Methylomonas sp. 11b: one gene and its partner. The protein of the gene in region 1 interacts with the protein of each later gene in a pairwise test. Links are inferred from orthologs where the notes say so. Each region holds a gene or a part of one and is shown on either strand. Other genes may lie near its edges.

Region 1 (8,219 bases):
CTTTTTCACCATGCTCGCCGGCACTTTACCCGGACGGAATCCATCCACTTTGACTTCGCGAGCGAGTTTTTTAAAGCGAGTTTCCATTTTCTCCTGAACCACGGCATCAGGAATGCTAACAGTCATTTTTCGGCTTAACTCTGATGTCTTCTCGACAGAAACTTGCATTGCATTACCTCAAAAAATTAAAAATACGGTTTTATATTTTGGGAGACCGGCCGGCGATGTTTAGATCTGGGGAACTTAAGGTCGTATCGTTACGAATAACGCAGGATATGGTGCGAGCGGGGAGACTCGAACTCCCACGGGGTTACCACTGGAACCTAAATCCAGCGCGTCTACCAATTTCGCCACGCTCGCTAAATAATTGAACGCGGCATTATAATCAGCCGCACTCTCAAAGACAACCTTATATTACTGACACTCCGTATGCACTCTTATCTTTCCCGCACAATTTTCGGAATTGCTTTTCTTGCGGCACTCAACAGCGCTGGGGCTTCAGCAGACGCGTTTACAGACTTCAACAACCCAATCACATTTGTAGCTCAACAACGTATCGTCTACGCGGCCATCGCCGCTAACGAAAGCGAACGCGAACACGGACTGATGTTTCGCCAGACACTTGCCGAAAACCAGGGCATGCTTTTTGTGTATCCAGATCAGACTCAGCGCGCAGTGTGGATGAAAAATACCTTACTGGCTTTGGATGTGGTGTTTTTAACCGGAGACGGCCGGATTGCAGGGCTGTTAAAAAATTTACAGCCCTGCCCCAGAGATCCGTGCCGGATTTACGATTCCAGAGTAGCGGCCAGATACATACTGGAACTGCCAGCGGGCTTTATCGAGAAACACGCAATCCAGGTCGGGCAAACAGTGGCACTTCCCTAGACTCAAGCCGGTCCGTTTGCGTCATCTGGATCACCCTCGTAAGGCGTGGCGTATTTGCACTCTTTCTGCGGACAGACTTTTTCGGTGCCGCGGCGCTTGGTGGTTTTTAAGGTCAGAATCGGCCAGTTGCAGTCCGGGCAACTTTCCTTGACCGGCGCGTCCCACAAGGCATAATCGCATTTCGGATATTCCGAGCAGGAATAAAAAATTTTCCCACTACGCGCCTTGCGTTTTAGGATCGCTCCGCTCTTGCACTGCGGACATTCAACCCCGGTATCGGAAGGCTTTTCCAAAGGTTCGATGTGCTTACATTTCGGATATCCACTACAGCCGACAAATTTTCCATACTTGCCAGTCTTTATAACCAGCGTCGACTCGCACTTGGGACACACTCTCCCTTCCACCACCTCCGGCTCGGCCGATGCGGCACCGGCGTTGTCATCACCCAAATTTCGAGTGTAGGAACAGGTCGGATAATTGGTACAGCCGATAAAGCGGCCATTCCGACCCAGGCGAATCGATAGCGGACTGCCGCATTCCGGGCACTGCTCGTCTATGCTTTCCTGCGTGACATCCTTGCGTTGTACACTTTCTTCTTTCTCGCTGATCAACTGCGTGAACGGCCGCCAAAAGTCGTCCATCAACGGAATCCAGTCCTTCTCTCCGCGCGACACCGCATCCAACTCGTCTTCGAGGTTGGCGGTAAAATTGTAATCGACGTATTTGGTAAAATGCTCGGTTAAGAATTTGTTGACGATACGCCCGACATCAGTCGGATAAAACCGCTTGTTATCGATGGTCACATATTCGCGGTTTTGCAAGGTCGAGATAATCGTCGCGTAGGTGGAGGGACGGCCAATGCCATGCTCTTCCAGGGCTTTGACCAGACTCGCCTCGCTGTAGCGAGGTGGCGGCTCGGTAAAATGCTGGGTGGCTGCAATCTCATTCAACACCACCGGCCGCCCTTCTTCCATCGGCGGCAACAGACTGTCCTGATCGTCCGCCGCTTCCTTGCTATCGTCCACACCTTCCAGATACACCTTCATGAAGCCGGGATTAGTCACCGTGGAACCGGTCGCGCGAAATACGTTTTTATCGCTACCGCAATTCAGATCGACAGCCACTTGATTCAAGGTGGCGTGGATCATCTGGCAAGCTACGGTGCGTTTCCAGATCAAATCGTAGAGTTTGAATTGCTCCGCACTGAGCCGATTTTTCACCTGCTCAGGCAAGCGTTGCACCGAAGTCGGACGTATCGCTTCGTGCGCTTCCTGAGCGTTTTTAGATTTGGTCTTGAAACGGCGCGGTTCTTTGGGCACATCATCGGCACCGTATTTTTCGGCGATCAGCGCGCGAATATCGGCCAATGCTTCTTCAGCCAGATTGACCGAATCGGTACGCATATACGAAATCAAACCAACGGTTTCGCCGCCCAGATCAATGCCTTCGTATAACTGTTGCGCCACCATCATCGTCCGTTTGGTGGTAAAACCCAGTTTGCGAGCTGCCTCCTGTTGTAAAGTCGAAGTGATGAACGGCGGCGCCGGATTTTTGCTGCGTTGCTTTTTCTCCAGCTTGGCAACGATCAACTGACCGTCGGCGGCATCCAGCAAGCTTTGTTTGACTTGATTGGCCTGCACTTCATCGGTAAAACTGAACTGATTCAGCTTTTCACCATTGAAATGCGTTAATTTGGCTTTAAACGGCAGCCCTTGCGCACTGGCTTCAGCGGTATGCGACCAGTATTCGCGGGTCTTGAACGCCTCGATCTCCATCTCACGTTCGACGATCATCCGCAACGCAGGGCTTTGCACGCGACCAGCGGATAAGCCGCGGCGGATTTTCTTCCATAGCAACGGCGATAGATTAAAACCAACCAAATAGTCTAAAGCCCGCCGCGCCTGTTGAGCGTTGACCAGATTATTAGATAACTCGGTGGGATGGGCGATAGCCTCAGTAACAGCTTTTTTGGTGATCTCATGAAACACCACCCGCAGCACTTCCTTGTCTTTTAACAGCTTTTTTTCTTTCAGATGCTCGAAAACATGCCAGGAAATCGCCTCACCCTCCCTATCCGGGTCAGTCGCCAAATAAAGGGTATCGACGTTTTTGATAGCTTTGCCTATCTCTTGCAGATGGCGTTGGTTGCGATCAATCACCTGGTATTTCATCGCAAAACCGTTTTCCGGATCTACAGCTCCCTCTTTGGGAATCAAATCTCGGACGTGGCCGTAGGAAGCCAATACCTGGAAGTCCTTACCCAGATACTTTTCTATGGTTTTGCATTTTGCCGGTGACTCTACAATGACTAAACTTTTGCTCATGCTGTCCGTAGAAAAATCAATGTAAAGAAGTAGGTATCAAATCGTAAACTATGTCTTCCATTCGGGAGAAAGCGGCGCTATCGCCGGGTTGACTTAATAACACCATCAATACAATCCATTTCAATTTATCCAGAGTAATATTTTCGTCTTTCAAGGCCATCGCCCGATCAATAGCGATCTCGCGATTGATCGGCGTCAAGATGCCGCTGTGCTCAAGATACATCAAGAAATTCCGGCACTCCATGTCGAACACGGAGATTTCCTGACCGCTAAAAATGCGGAACGACGATGAAACCGCCGGTGTGATGCTCTCAATTTCGGCTAAAGACTCCAGCCAATCGAACGCCTTATTGACATCAGGCTGCTGAAAACCCGCATCCAGCAACTCGCTGGCAATGACGGCAGTATCCGGATAGTTATCGCTGTCGCCATCCAGATAATTTTCAAACAGATAAATGAGCACATCGAAAATATCTTCTTTCATTAGAACCTTTATTTGACTCGGAGGTAGCCACCACCGGCAAGCGCGGCAATGTAGCCTTGTAACTCCAACACCAGCAGCGTCGAGGAAACTTCTTCCGCGGACCAACCGCTATCTTGCACCAGAGTATCGACCGTTGTGGGACTGTACGGAATCAATTTCAATAGATTTTGCTGCTCCAGGTCAAGCGAAGTCTGCGGCAATTCCGACTCGGCTCGCATATACCTTTGATTATAATGACCTAATTCCTCAAAAATATCTTGTGCGGTTTCGACTAATTTAGCTCCCTGGCGAATTAATGCATTGCAACCGCGCGCCAAAGGGTTATGAATCGAGCCGGGAATCGCAAAAACTTCCCGATTTTGCTCAAGCGCCAAACGCGCGGTAATCAACGACCCACTTTGCTGGGCCGCCTCCACCACCAACAAGCCGACGCACAAACCACTAATGATTCGGTTTCGCCGGGGAAAGTGATTGGCTTTGGCATTGGTACCCGGCGGAAACTCCGAAACCAAGGCGCCATGTTCGACAATTTGCGTAGCCAGCTGTTTATGACAAGCCGGATAAACTCGATCCAACCCAGTACCCGCCACGGCTATGGTCTGCCCGTTTACGTTTAACGCACCTTGGTGACTGGCAGCATCAATTCCCAAAGCCAAACCGCTAGTCACGGTAAAGCCGGCCTCGGCTAAAGCTTCGGCAAATTGAATTGCGGTGCTGATACCAACCGGCGACGGATTGCGACTACCGACCATTGCCAATTGCGGCTCTTGCAGTAAGGCTGGATTGCCTTTGACAAATAATATCGGCGGGGGATTGGCGATTTCTCGCAGTTGCGCCGGATAGTCGGCATCGTCCAAGGTCAATGCATAATTACCGGCTTGCTCCAACCAGCGAATGTCGTCTTCGACCTTTTGCCAATCCGGTTTTTGCAGAGCGTCGATCAATTTCTCGCTGAAACCCAAGCCAGTTAAAGTGGCTCGCGACGCGGAGAATATCTGCTCGGGCTCAAAATGCGCCAGCAAGCGCTGAATGGCCTGACTGCCGACGCCGGGACTACGCAGCATCGCCAGCCAGTACTTGATTTGCGGATTGAGTGCGGATTCCAAAACAGCTTAAACGGCAATCCAGAGCGAGTTAAAGCCTGCTGATGACAGATATCCCATTAGGGCGTCTGCACTCTATCCAACGTATGCATCGCGGCAGTTGCCTGCATCACCAACGCATAGCTGACGCGTTCGAACGGCCGAAACACCATCAACACACCAGCTAGCTCGTCCGGCATTTTCACCGCCACCGCTTCCTGAGATTGATACCTATCAACGATGACATGCCCTTTACGATACACATCCAAGGTGTGCCCCACCTCCAAACCGTCGGCAGTACCTTTGTCAATGACCACTACATCGTGTTGACCGATCTGCGACACGCCGCCCTTCACTTGAATGATGCTGCCCACCACCTGATGTTTAGGCGGCCTTGGAAAATAATTTAAAGCTAACTCTCCCTCCGAAGTAGGCATCAAGCGGTCGCCGCGTTGAATTTCCATATCGGATTTATTAATCAGCAAGGTGGCCGGATCACCCGGTTCCTGTAGCGTGGTATCAGCAATGTATTGCGCTTCGTAACCTAAAATTTCCTTGGTAACCGGACTGACATAGGCCTTGCCTGCTCGATAAATGGTATACCCCAAGCCGGATGGGTTTTCGATGGCCCTGACGTAAACCCCGTCTCCGGCGCCGGCGATCAAATGTTCGCCGACAAACCCGATGACATAAGGTGCGTGCTGCAACTCTTCCGCTGTTACGACTTTCGGCGAATTCAAGAATTGCACGATGGCATCGCTGGGGATCATTCTAATGGCTTGATCAATCTCCGACTCGCGCACTCGCGGCAACAGTTTTTCGTCATTGCCGTCCGGCGACAAACTCAGACGCGGCACGCCGTTTACATAAGAAAAGTACAAAGTGTCGCCCGGGTATATCCAATGCGGATCCTTGATTTGCGGATTGTTATGCCATAGCTGCGGCCATTCCCAAGGGTGCTGTAAAAACTTCCCGGAAATGTCCCACAAAGTATCACCTTTAACAACCGTGTACTGATCGGGATGATTGGGGTTTATTTTCAGCTCATCGGCCCAAGCCACTGCGGCAAAAACCAGTGGTATTAGTATTCCCAGTATCGCGCGAAAAAACATAATTTATCCTGCCAGAGCTTATAAAACCGTTCAAAATCCGCCGGACGAAGCGCCCAAACGCAAAATCGGCAAGCGTCAATATCTGGTGCATGCCGCTTAGCCCAAATTGAAACAAATGCGTAAAAAACCAACCATCGATTTGCCGCACAGTTTAGATTAATTCGGGCATTATGCCAGCACGAGCCGATCCAACCTAAACCCAGCCCTATTTAGTCTTCACGTTCAAACCCTGGGCAATTTCGGATAAAATCCCACTATTACAGTTAGCAAGTGGAGTAATGGGTGAGTATTCTTACAATTCTGGAGTTTCCCGATAAACGGCTGCGGACGGTCGCCGCCGAGGTGGACACAGTCGATGACGGCATCAAGACCTTGGTCGACAACATGATCGAGACCATGTATGCCGCCAAGGGAGTAGGCTTGGCCGCAACTCAGGTAAACGTGCATAAACGCGTTATAGTGATGGACGTCAGCGAGAACAAAGACGAACCGATCTGCCTGATCAACCCACAAATCATCGAGCGCGACGGTGTTGAAGAATCCGAGGAAGGTTGCCTGTCGGTACCCGGCTTTTTCGAAAAAGTCAGCCGCGCCGAACATATTAAAGTCAAGGCGCTAAACCGCGACGGCGAAAGTTTTGAATTGGAGGCCAGCGAATTACTGGCGGTGTGCATTCAACACGAAATGGATCATCTGGAAGGCAAGTTATTCGTCGATTATCTCTCGGCCTTCAAACGCAACCGCATTAAAGCCAAGCTGGATAAAATTCACAAGTCGCAGGGCTAATCAGGACATCTCATGAAAATCGTGTTTGCCGGTACGCCGGATTTTGCGGTTCCCACCTTGCAGGCCCTGCTGGATTCGCGGCATCAAGTCTGTGCGGTTTATACTCAGCCCGACAGGCCAGCCGGACGCGGCCGCAAGCTGACCGCCAGCCCGATCAAGGCACTGGCCATATCCGCCAATATCCCGGTTTATCAGCCGGAAAACTTCAAAAGCCCCGAATCGATTGCGCAATTAGCGTCGCTCAATGCTGATTTAATGGTCGTCGTGGCTTACGGCCTTATTTTGCCGCAAGCGGTATTGGACATTCCCAAGCAGGGCTGCATTAATGTTCATGGCTCGTTACTGCCGCGTTGGCGCGGCGCGGCGCCGATTCACCGTGCCGTTATGGCGGGCGACGCTAAAACCGGCATCACCATCATGAAAGTAGTAAAAAAACTCGATGCCGGCGACATGCTTTATAAAGCCGAATGCCCAATCAGTGCCGACGCCACCTCCAGCAGCCTGCACGATCAATTGGCGCACATGGGCGCCGAAGGGCTGGTTAAAGTGGTCGAGCAGATAGCCAATGGGTCGCTGCAAGCCGAACCGCAAGACGAGTCCCTAGTCACTTACGCCCACAAACTGGAAAAGCAGGAATCGAACTTGGACTGGCAAAACTCCGCTGTACAACTGGATCGTCAAGTACGTGGCCTGAACGCCTGGCCGGTGGCACAAACTCTCTATCAAGGCCAAGTGTTGCGCGTCTGGCGCAGCCAGGTGCTCGATAAAACCGCTGAGCAAGCCCCCGGCACCATCAGTTGCGCAGAACACGCTCTGGACGTAGCGACCGGTAACGGCGTGCTGCGCCTACTGGAAGTACAACTTCCCGGCGGTAAACGCATCGCCGGCAAAGATTTTATGAATGCCCATACGGCCGACCGCGTCATCCTAGGCCTATGAATCTGCGCGGCTGCTCTGCACAGATTCTCGCGCACGTCCTCAGCGACGGCCAATCGCTGACCGCCGCCCTGGAACATGGCCTACCCAAAATCAAGGACATCAAAGACCGGGCTTTCGTCCAAGCCTTGTGCTATGGGGTAATCCGTCATTATTACGCATTGGATTTTATGCTGGGCCGCCTGCTCAGCAAACCGCTCAAGCAAAAAGACGGCGACATTAAAGCCTTACTGCTAATCGGCTTGTATCAACTGCAACACATGCGGGTTAAATCGCACGCCGCCGTTTCGGAAACTGTAGCCGCCACCAGCCACAAACCCTGGGCCAAGTCCTTGGTTAACGCGATACTCAGACAATATTTACGCGACGCCGAAACCTTGCAACAAGCCTGTACCGCGGACAGTCAGGCCCGCTACAATCATCCGGGCTGGATGATTGATTTGCTCAGGCACGACTGGCCGGAACATTACGAAAAAATCCTGCACGCCAACGATCAAGCGCCGCCGATGGCTTTGCGCGTCAATCTGCTGCAAGGTAGCCGAGCCGCCTACGTAGACGATCTGACAGCGCAAGGTATCGCTGCGCAATTGGTAGACTGCTGCGAAAC
Region 2 (7,924 bases), 1.6 Mb from region 1 along the record:
GTCCCACCGCAAACTCGACCCTGTCCTATGCGCAGAACATCGATCAAATTAGCACCTATGGTTGGGAGTTTTCCGGTGAACACAGTAATGTCGTTATCGATGGTCTGGATTTGGCGGGTAATGTGACGTGGGCGAACTCGCGTATCGATAAAAATGCGGCGTTGCCGGCTTCGGTTGGCAAGTATCAGCCTAGAGTGCCGGAGTGGCGGGCCAGTGCCACCGCCACATACCATGTGACTAAGGATTTTACGTCCTCTATCAGCGGACGCTATAGCAGTCAGCAATATGGACAAATCGATAACAGCGACGTCAATCCGGATACCTACACCGGTACCGGCAGTGCGTTTTTCGTTGTGGATACCCGTGCCAAATATCAACTGACCAAGCAACTGACGCTTTCAGCAGGTATCGACAATATCACCAACGAAAAATATTGGCTGTTCCACGTGTTTCCGCAGCGCACCTATATCGCGGAATTGAAATTTAACTATTAACCGGGTATTGAATGTATCCAGCAAGGATAGGACAGAGTGCGTCATATCCTTGCTCTGCGTTAAATGACACAGTTTAATTGTATCCTGTCAAACGGGTAAAAATGTTCGTAACTTTCCGGATGCCTACTAAAAGACGATGATGAAATTTCAACTTCCTTTGGCAATGATTACCTCGTTGATTTTGACCGCATGTGCCAACGAGCCGGTTACAATCCAGCAAGGCGCTGAGTCGGCTAAGCACGAACAGCATGCCGACAAAAAAGCGCTATGCGCTGATCTGCAAACCAGTCCGGCCATCGGATGTTCCGAGACGGTCACCGCGACTTTCGACAATAGCGGTGTGCTGTGGTTGGCTTGGGTAGTTCGCGATCATATCTATGTGCAATCGTCTACCGATAAAGGTGCGAGCTTTTCCGCACCGGTTGCGGTAAACGCGGAGCCGGAAGCTATTGCCGCGCGCGGCGAATACCGGCCAAAAATCAAACTCGATGCGCAAGGTAATATCTATCTGACCTGGACCCAGAACCTGGAAAAACGCCATACCGGCCATATTCGTTTCAGTCGTTCGACGGATGGCGGGAAAAGTTTTTCCAAGCCGGTGACGGTCAACGACAATCCGGATGTGATCGGTCACCGTTTCGATGCGTTGGCGGTGGGGAAGAATGGCGAGATTTTCGTCGCCTGGCTGGATGCGCGCGATAAAGAAAAAGCCAAGGCCGCTAAGCAAGAGTTTGCCGGTACTGCTGTGTATTACGCTTGGTCGGATAATGGCGGCAAAAGTTTTTACCCCAACAAGGTTGTCGCGCCGCATAGTTGCGAATGCTGCCGCTTGGGCGTGGAAATAGATGCCGACAATTTGCCGGTGGTGCTGTGGCGGCATGTTTATGACGGCAATATCCGCGACCATGCATTGGTTAAATTTAATGATTGGCACACGCCGGGAGCTGTGCAGCGCGTCAGCCAAGAAAACTGGAAAATCGACGCCTGTCCGCATCATGGTCCGGCCCTGTCAATTGCCGACAATGGCGTTTACCATTCGGTATGGTTCAGCGGAGCCGCTGATAAACAAGGCTTGTTTTACGGCCACTCCAAGGATGGCGGTCTAAGTTATTCGCCAGCCTACCGTTTTGGCAATCAAGGTGCCAAACATCCCAACGTGTTTGCCAAGGGCGAACAAGTAGCAGTGGTTTGGTCGGAATTCGACGGCAGCCATAATCTGTTGCAGTTGATTAAGTCTAATGATGGCGGACTGAGTTGGTCGAAACCCGAAGTCGTCGGTAAATCGGCGGAAAGCGCGGACGACGCTTTTCTGTTGAGCGATGGCGATAATGTCTATTTGTCCTGGCAAACTGCGCAGGGCTATCAATTCCAGCCGATTTAGGTTTTATTGATCTAAGGCCATCCCGCTATTACCGCGGGATGGCGGCCTGATTGATCAGTTCAATTTCCAACCAGTTTCAATTCCGCTTCCCGATATTTTTCAGCGCATTTTCTGCTAACTTCTTCCGGCAATTTCGGGCCGGGGGCGGTTTTGTTCCAATCCAATGTTTCCAGGTAATCGCGCAGATACTGCTTATCGAAGCTGGGTGGGCTGATGCCGACTTGATATTGTTCGACCGGCCAGAAGCGTGATGAATCGGGGGTCAACGCTTCGTCGATTAAATACAGTGTGCCGTCTCCGTCCAGGCCAAATTCGAATTTAGTATCGGCGATGATGATGCCGCGTTCGCGAGCGTAATCAGCCGCTGTCGTGTAGAGCTGCAAGCTGGCGTCGCGCACTTTGCCGGCCAGTTCCTCGCCCATTAACGCCACCGTATCGGCGAAGCTGATGTTTTCGTCATGCGTGCCCATTTCGGCTTTGCTGGACGGTGTGTAAATCGGCTGCGGCAGTTGTTGCGCTTGTTGCAAGCCGGCCGGCAGTTCGATGCCGCACACTGCTCCGCAGCGTTGATAATCCTTCCAACCCGAGCCAATCAGATAGCCGCGCACGATGGCTTCCACCGGCAGCGGTTTCAGGCGTTTGACGATGATGGCCCGGCCTTCCACTTGTGCTCTTAGATCGGCATCGGGAATTACATCTTCCAGCGTCAAATCGTTGCTTAAATGATTGGGAATAATATCGCGCATTTTTTCAAACCAAAAATTACTCACCCGGGTCAATACGCGGCCTTTACCGGGGATCGGGTCGGGCATGATCACATCGAACGCAGACATCCGGTCGGAGGTGACGATCAATAGATGTTTGTCATCGATTTCGTACATGTCGCGGACTTTGCCGCGGCCGAGCAATTTCAAATGCGGCAGAGAGGATTCGTAAAGTGCGGCGGGGGCATTCATAATACGTTTGTGGAGTCAGTGAAAAGTGGCCGCAATTTTATCATTAAACCTGTTGAGGATAGGAAACGCATGAGTTGGCTGGGCAAGTTGGTGGGTGGGGCGTTTGGATTTATGCTGGGCGGACCGCTGGGGGCGATTTTCGGTGCGTCGGTGGGGCATCAGTTCGATGCAGGGCTGGAAGGGATGGCCGGCGAGTCATATAATCCTGGCGACCAGCAGCGCGTGCAAATGGCCTTTTTCACCGCCACCTTCGCGGTGATGGGGCATGTCGCCAAGGCAGATGGCCGGGTTTCCAACGAGGAAATCGGGTTGGCGAAACGGGTAATGGACAACATGGAACTCAACCCCGAGCTGCGCGAAGCCGCCGTGCAACTGTTTCAGCAAGGCAAGCAGGTCGATTTTCCGTTGGCGGAAGTGTTGCGGCAATTTCGCGTGGAATGTCATCGCCGTACCCATTTGGTACGAATGTTCGTGGAAATCCAGATTCAGGCGGCTTTTGCCGACGGCGTCTACGATGCCAAGGAAGAAAAGCTGTTGCTGGATATTTGCGCGCAACTGGGTGTATCGCGTTTCGAATATCAAATTATTAAAGGGCAAGTACAGGCGCAGCATCGTTTTCAGCAGTCCGGCGAACAGTTCCAGGCTAAGTCCGGCCTGTCAAAATTGGAGGATGCTTATGCCGTGTTGGGCATACCCCCGACAGCCGAGGATGCCGATGTGAAAAAAGCCTATCGGCGCCTGATGAGTCAGCACCATCCGGACAAGTTGGTGGCTAAAGGTTTACCCGAGGAAATGATGCAGATGGCCAAGCAAAAGACTCAGCAAATCAGGAAAGCCTACGAAACGATACGTGAAGCAAGAGGGTTTTAAAAAGAGCCCGCCAGCCACAGAGGCGGCTGACGGGCTTGAAATAAACAGATTAACTGCTTAACAACGAGGGAGGTACAACAAAACTTAAGCGCGAAACGAGTCGCTGAAATCCAGATTGCTGGCGATGGTTGCAGCGCCAAATAGCATGGTGGAGATGATGAACTCGCCAGACATGAAGCCAAACACGCCGGTGGTGAAAAACAGGCCGGTGAGTACGTCTTTATACAGATTGTTCGATTTGTTCATTTTTGCTCCTAGACTGAATACAGTCGATACCAATGAAGACGACTTCACTATAAGCTTTATTTTTTTATTTACAATACCGGCAATAGTGGATTATTTGTTTCCTTTTGAGAAACAAAAGTGAAATAAAGCTGTCATCTAGGCTTGTTATAAGCTGTTTTTAATCCAGGAATGCGCGAAGCGCGGGCAGATTGCTCTTGGGTAGTTTGACGGAGAGCCTTACCGAATCGGAAAAATCCTGGCCGATAATGCTGCCGTCCAGTTTTTTTAACTGGTATTCCAGCGCTTGTAGCCGGTGGTAATCGAGATTTAATGTCAGCTCGACAAATTCAATGTATTCGACAATGTCGGCGGCCTCTATGACTTGCTTGGCGACATTGCCGTAAGCGCGGGTCAAACCGCCCGCACCCAGTTTCACTCCGCCGAAATAACGAATCACCGCCACGACTAGATTGATTAACTGCTTGCCTTCCAGGTGCTGAAAGATCGGCTTGCCGGCGGTGCCGCTGGGTTCGCCGGCATCGTGAAAGCGACAGATCAGACCGTCCGGCGACTGGATGCGGTAGGCGTAAACGATATGACTGGCATCCGCATAGCTTTGATGCAAGTCTCGCAGTAACAGCAAGGCTTCGCGTTCGGTCTGGCAAGGGCGGATGATGCCGAGGAAGCGGGATTTCTTGATGATTTCCTCCACTTCACAAGTCTTGACGACGACACGCACCTTACAACAGCCCGTTAATCGCCGGATGCTGGTTCAGCAAATGCTCGCGAAACGCTTCTATTTCCGTCTCGTCGTTACGCAGTTCGCGGGGAATGTTTACCGGAATATCGCTGACAATCCGCATCGGCGGCGGCGACAGGAAAATCAAGCGGTCTGCCAACGCAATCGCTTCGCGTAGATCGTGACTGACGAATAATACCGTATGCGGCCGCTGTTGCCACAATTTATACAATAAATTGCGTACCTGCCGGGCGCTGGGCGCATCCAGCGAGACGAAGGGTTCGTCCATCAGCAAAATGTCGGGGTTGATGGCAAAGGCGCGGATGATCGCCACCCGCCGTTGCATGCCTAGCGACAGGCGTTCCGGATACACCTGCTGCACATCGCTTAGTTGCATGTCCGCCAATAAGGCATCGATCAAAGTGGCTGGCGGCGTTTGCGCAAATACGACTTCGATATTTTGGCGGACCGTATACCAGGGCAACAATCTGGGATTCTGAAACACATAACCGATCTTGGCGGATGCGGCTTGGCTACCAATGCGGATTTGGCCCTGATAATGACTATCCAGCCCGGCGATCATATTCAGCAATGTGGTTTTGCCGCAGCCGGACGGGCCGAGCAGGCAGACGAATTCGTTACGCCCCACGCCGAGTTGTAAGTCGGCAATCGCCTGGTGTTGGCGGTCGTCGACATGCCGGGAGCGATAAGTCTTATCCTGGATGCTGATGGTAATATCGTTCATCGCCGCCACCGTAAGGCTTTGCGGTCCAAGGGGCGGAGCAGCAGCCATTCGATTAGTTGGATCACCGCGACGAAGGCAAACGTATAAGCCAGCAGGCTGGCGACATCGAATAATTGAAAGAACAGATGCAGCTGATAGCCCATACCATTGCTGCGGCCGAGCAGTTCCACCACCAAAATGATTTTCCAGATCAGCGCCAGACCGGAGCGAGTGGCGGCCATCACGAACGGGTGCAACTGCGGCCAGATCACATGGCGGAAGGTTTTTTTGCGGTCGAACCGGTAGCTTTCCGCCATTTCCAGCAAATCCTTATCCAGCGCTCGCGTGCCTTCGCGAATGGTGACAATCACATTCGGCAACTTATTGATCACCACTGCCAGAATCGCCGCCGATTCCGCCAGTCCAAACCAGACATAGCAGAGAATAATGGTGACCAGCGCCGGGATATTCAGAAAAATCACCAGCCAGTGATCGAAAAACGCATCCAGGGTTTTATTGTTACCCAGCGTCACCCCTATCGCGCAGCCTAATACCATCGCAATCGAGAAACTGACCACCAAGCGCAGCAACGTCACGCCTAAATGGTAAGGCAGTTCCCCGGATTGAGTGGCCTGCCAGAACACCAATGCGACTCGGGCTGGATAGGGTAATGTGGGGCTGTTTGCCAAGCCAGCCGCTAGCTGCCAGATGCCTAGCAGCATTAACAGCGACAGCAGCGTAAGGGCGGTGTGATTAAATTTAAAAGTGCCCGTCAACATCAATCCGCCGACCAGAATGTCCCCGCTTGTAGTTGAGCCGATTGGCCGGTCAGCTTGTTGTTACTGAGTTGGTGCAGCATGGCGTAGATTTTAGCGGCAGCGCTTTGTTGAGTGGCGCCCCATTGTTCTACCCGGCCCTGGCAATAGCGCTCTCTGAGTTTTTGTTGTTCTTTCGGACTGGTTGCGTCGGTAAGCGGCACGATTTTCTGCCATTCCGTATCGGAGCTGCACAGGGTGTCGTGGGCTTGTTTACTCAGACTCAAGAATTGTTTAAAAGCCACTTTATGTTGATCGGCCCAGTCCTGTTTGAATACGTAGCCGATGCTGGGTACGGTTTCGCTGATGCCGAGTTGGCGGATGATGTCTTCGCCGGTCAATAACGCCTGGTAGCCTTGCGCTTCCAGATGCGCGGCAAATTGCCAGAAGGTCAGTATGGCATCGACGCGTTTTTCTAGCAGTTGCTGGTTCAGTAATGGAGGCGCGCCGTAGATCTTTTCGACGCCGGCGTTTAGATCCAGTTGTTGCTGTTGCCCCAGGGCTTGCAACAACAGCCAGTTTTTATCCAGCTCGCCGCCGGCTATACCCAGTTTTTTGCCTTTTAGATCGGCCAGCGACTTGATGGAGCTATCAGCCGGCACCAGCAGCACGCCGGACGTGTCGGAAAACGGGTAAAAGCTCAAATTTGTACCTGTGCTGCGCATGCTGGAAGTCCAGATCCAATCGGAGACGATTACATCGACCGAGCCGGCTTGCAGAGCAACCTTACCCGCTTGTTGATTGGCAACCGCAATGTTCTCCACACTGAATTCCGCTTTGTCCAGTAGGCCTTGGTTACGCATCGCCGCCAGTTCCCAATTTAAGGTACCGGCGGCCATGGCGCCTATGCGGATAGTGGGTTTCTCGTTGGCGCTGGCAAACTGCGGCAATAAAGCGGCAATGGCAAACAGGCAAATTTTCATATTCATCTGCAAAGTCCCTAGTCGGATGGTTAACGCGACGATTTTAACGCAGCCGCCGCGAATACGAGAATGTTTGTCGGATTTGCTTGGCGGCGATGTGTTGTCTAGGGTTTAACGGCAAGCCCTTCGACCGATATTCCCAAAAGCCCGAGCCAGCTAGACCTCGCGCGTAAGCTTGGGTTCCGGAATTGCTGGTCAGCGAGGAATTCAAGGGCTAGCTTAAACAAGCTTTAGCCGTGTGCCTTGCAGCCGCAAAATCGTCCTTTCGGCAAGGAATGCTGATAGCTATAGGTATAGCATTCAGGAAAATTAACGGCTGTGGTGCAGACACTTCCCGGTGCTTATTCGCCTATCACCCGGTGGGAAGTAATCTGTCTTCCCGCTCAAATCTGGCGGCGGCCACCGGCCGGCCGGTGTAATAGCCTTGGTAGGATAGACAGCCTTTATTGCGTAAAAAGATCATTTGTTCCTGGGTTTCCACGCCTTCTGCAATCACATGTAGACCTAAGTTTTTAGCCATATTGATAATGGTCTCCACAATCACCGCGTCGTTGGGGTCGCTGGCGATGTCCCGGACGAAACTCTGATCGATCTTCAATTGGCTGATGGGCAGTTTTTTCAGGTAAGACAGCGATGAATAGCCGATACCGAAATCGTCGATTGAGGTTTTCACGCCTAGGGTTTGCAAGTCGCGCATTTTTTCCACGGTGTCGTCTATGTCACTGATGACGCAGCCTTCGGTCAGTTCGATGACCAGACGCTCAGCCGGCAGTTCGGCGTCTATCAAAATGCGTTTA

Evidence for each region.
Region 2: the proteins of topA (region 1) and METH11B_RS0117730 interact in binary tests that used the Escherichia coli proteins (3 or more experiments, as listed by UniProt). The link is inferred for Methylomonas sp. 11b from one-to-one orthologs.

Annotation. Positions count from the first base shown.
Region 1 is NZ_KI911557.1:2,038,042-2,046,260, forward strand. What follows is about bases 552-3,606. They hold topA (type I DNA topoisomerase), read right to left. Parts: upstream 3,213-3,606; coding sequence 891-3,212; downstream 552-890. Other genes in these bases: METH11B_RS26625 (DUF192 domain-containing protein), read left to right, coding at 552-888; METH11B_RS0109835 (DUF494 family protein), read right to left, coding at 3,229-3,606. In the rest of the region: tig (trigger factor), read right to left, coding at 1-168; more of METH11B_RS26625, read left to right, coding at 430-551; more of METH11B_RS0109835, read right to left, coding at 3,607-3,696; DNA-processing protein DprA, read right to left, coding at 3,705-4,802; METH11B_RS0109845 (LysM peptidoglycan-binding domain-containing protein), read right to left, coding at 4,859-5,890; def (peptide deformylase), read left to right, coding at 6,173-6,676; fmt (methionyl-tRNA formyltransferase), read left to right, coding at 6,689-7,615; 16S rRNA (cytosine(967)-C(5))-methyltransferase RsmB, read left to right, coding at 7,612-8,219. UniProt on the Escherichia coli protein: Releases the supercoiling and torsional tension of DNA, which is introduced during the DNA replication and transcription, by transiently cleaving and rejoining one strand of the DNA duplex.
Region 2 is NZ_KI911557.1:3,682,754-3,690,677, forward strand. What follows is about bases 2,886-5,645. They hold METH11B_RS0117730 (IMPACT family protein), read right to left. Parts: upstream 4,666-5,645; coding sequence 4,105-4,665; downstream 2,886-4,104. Other genes in these bases: djlA (co-chaperone DjlA), read left to right, coding at 2,901-3,701; METH11B_RS29530 (hypothetical protein), read right to left, coding at 3,786-3,947; METH11B_RS0117735 (ABC transporter ATP-binding protein), read right to left, coding at 4,667-5,410; METH11B_RS0117740 (ABC transporter permease), read right to left, coding at 5,407-5,645. In the rest of the region: METH11B_RS0117705 (TonB-dependent receptor), read left to right, coding at 1-494; METH11B_RS0117710 (sialidase family protein), read left to right, coding at 634-1,875; METH11B_RS0117715 (phosphoribosylaminoimidazolesuccinocarboxamide synthase), read right to left, coding at 1,935-2,831; more of METH11B_RS0117740, read right to left, coding at 5,646-6,168; METH11B_RS0117745 (ABC transporter substrate-binding protein), read right to left, coding at 6,168-7,127; METH11B_RS0117750 (EAL domain-containing protein), read right to left, coding at 7,480-7,924.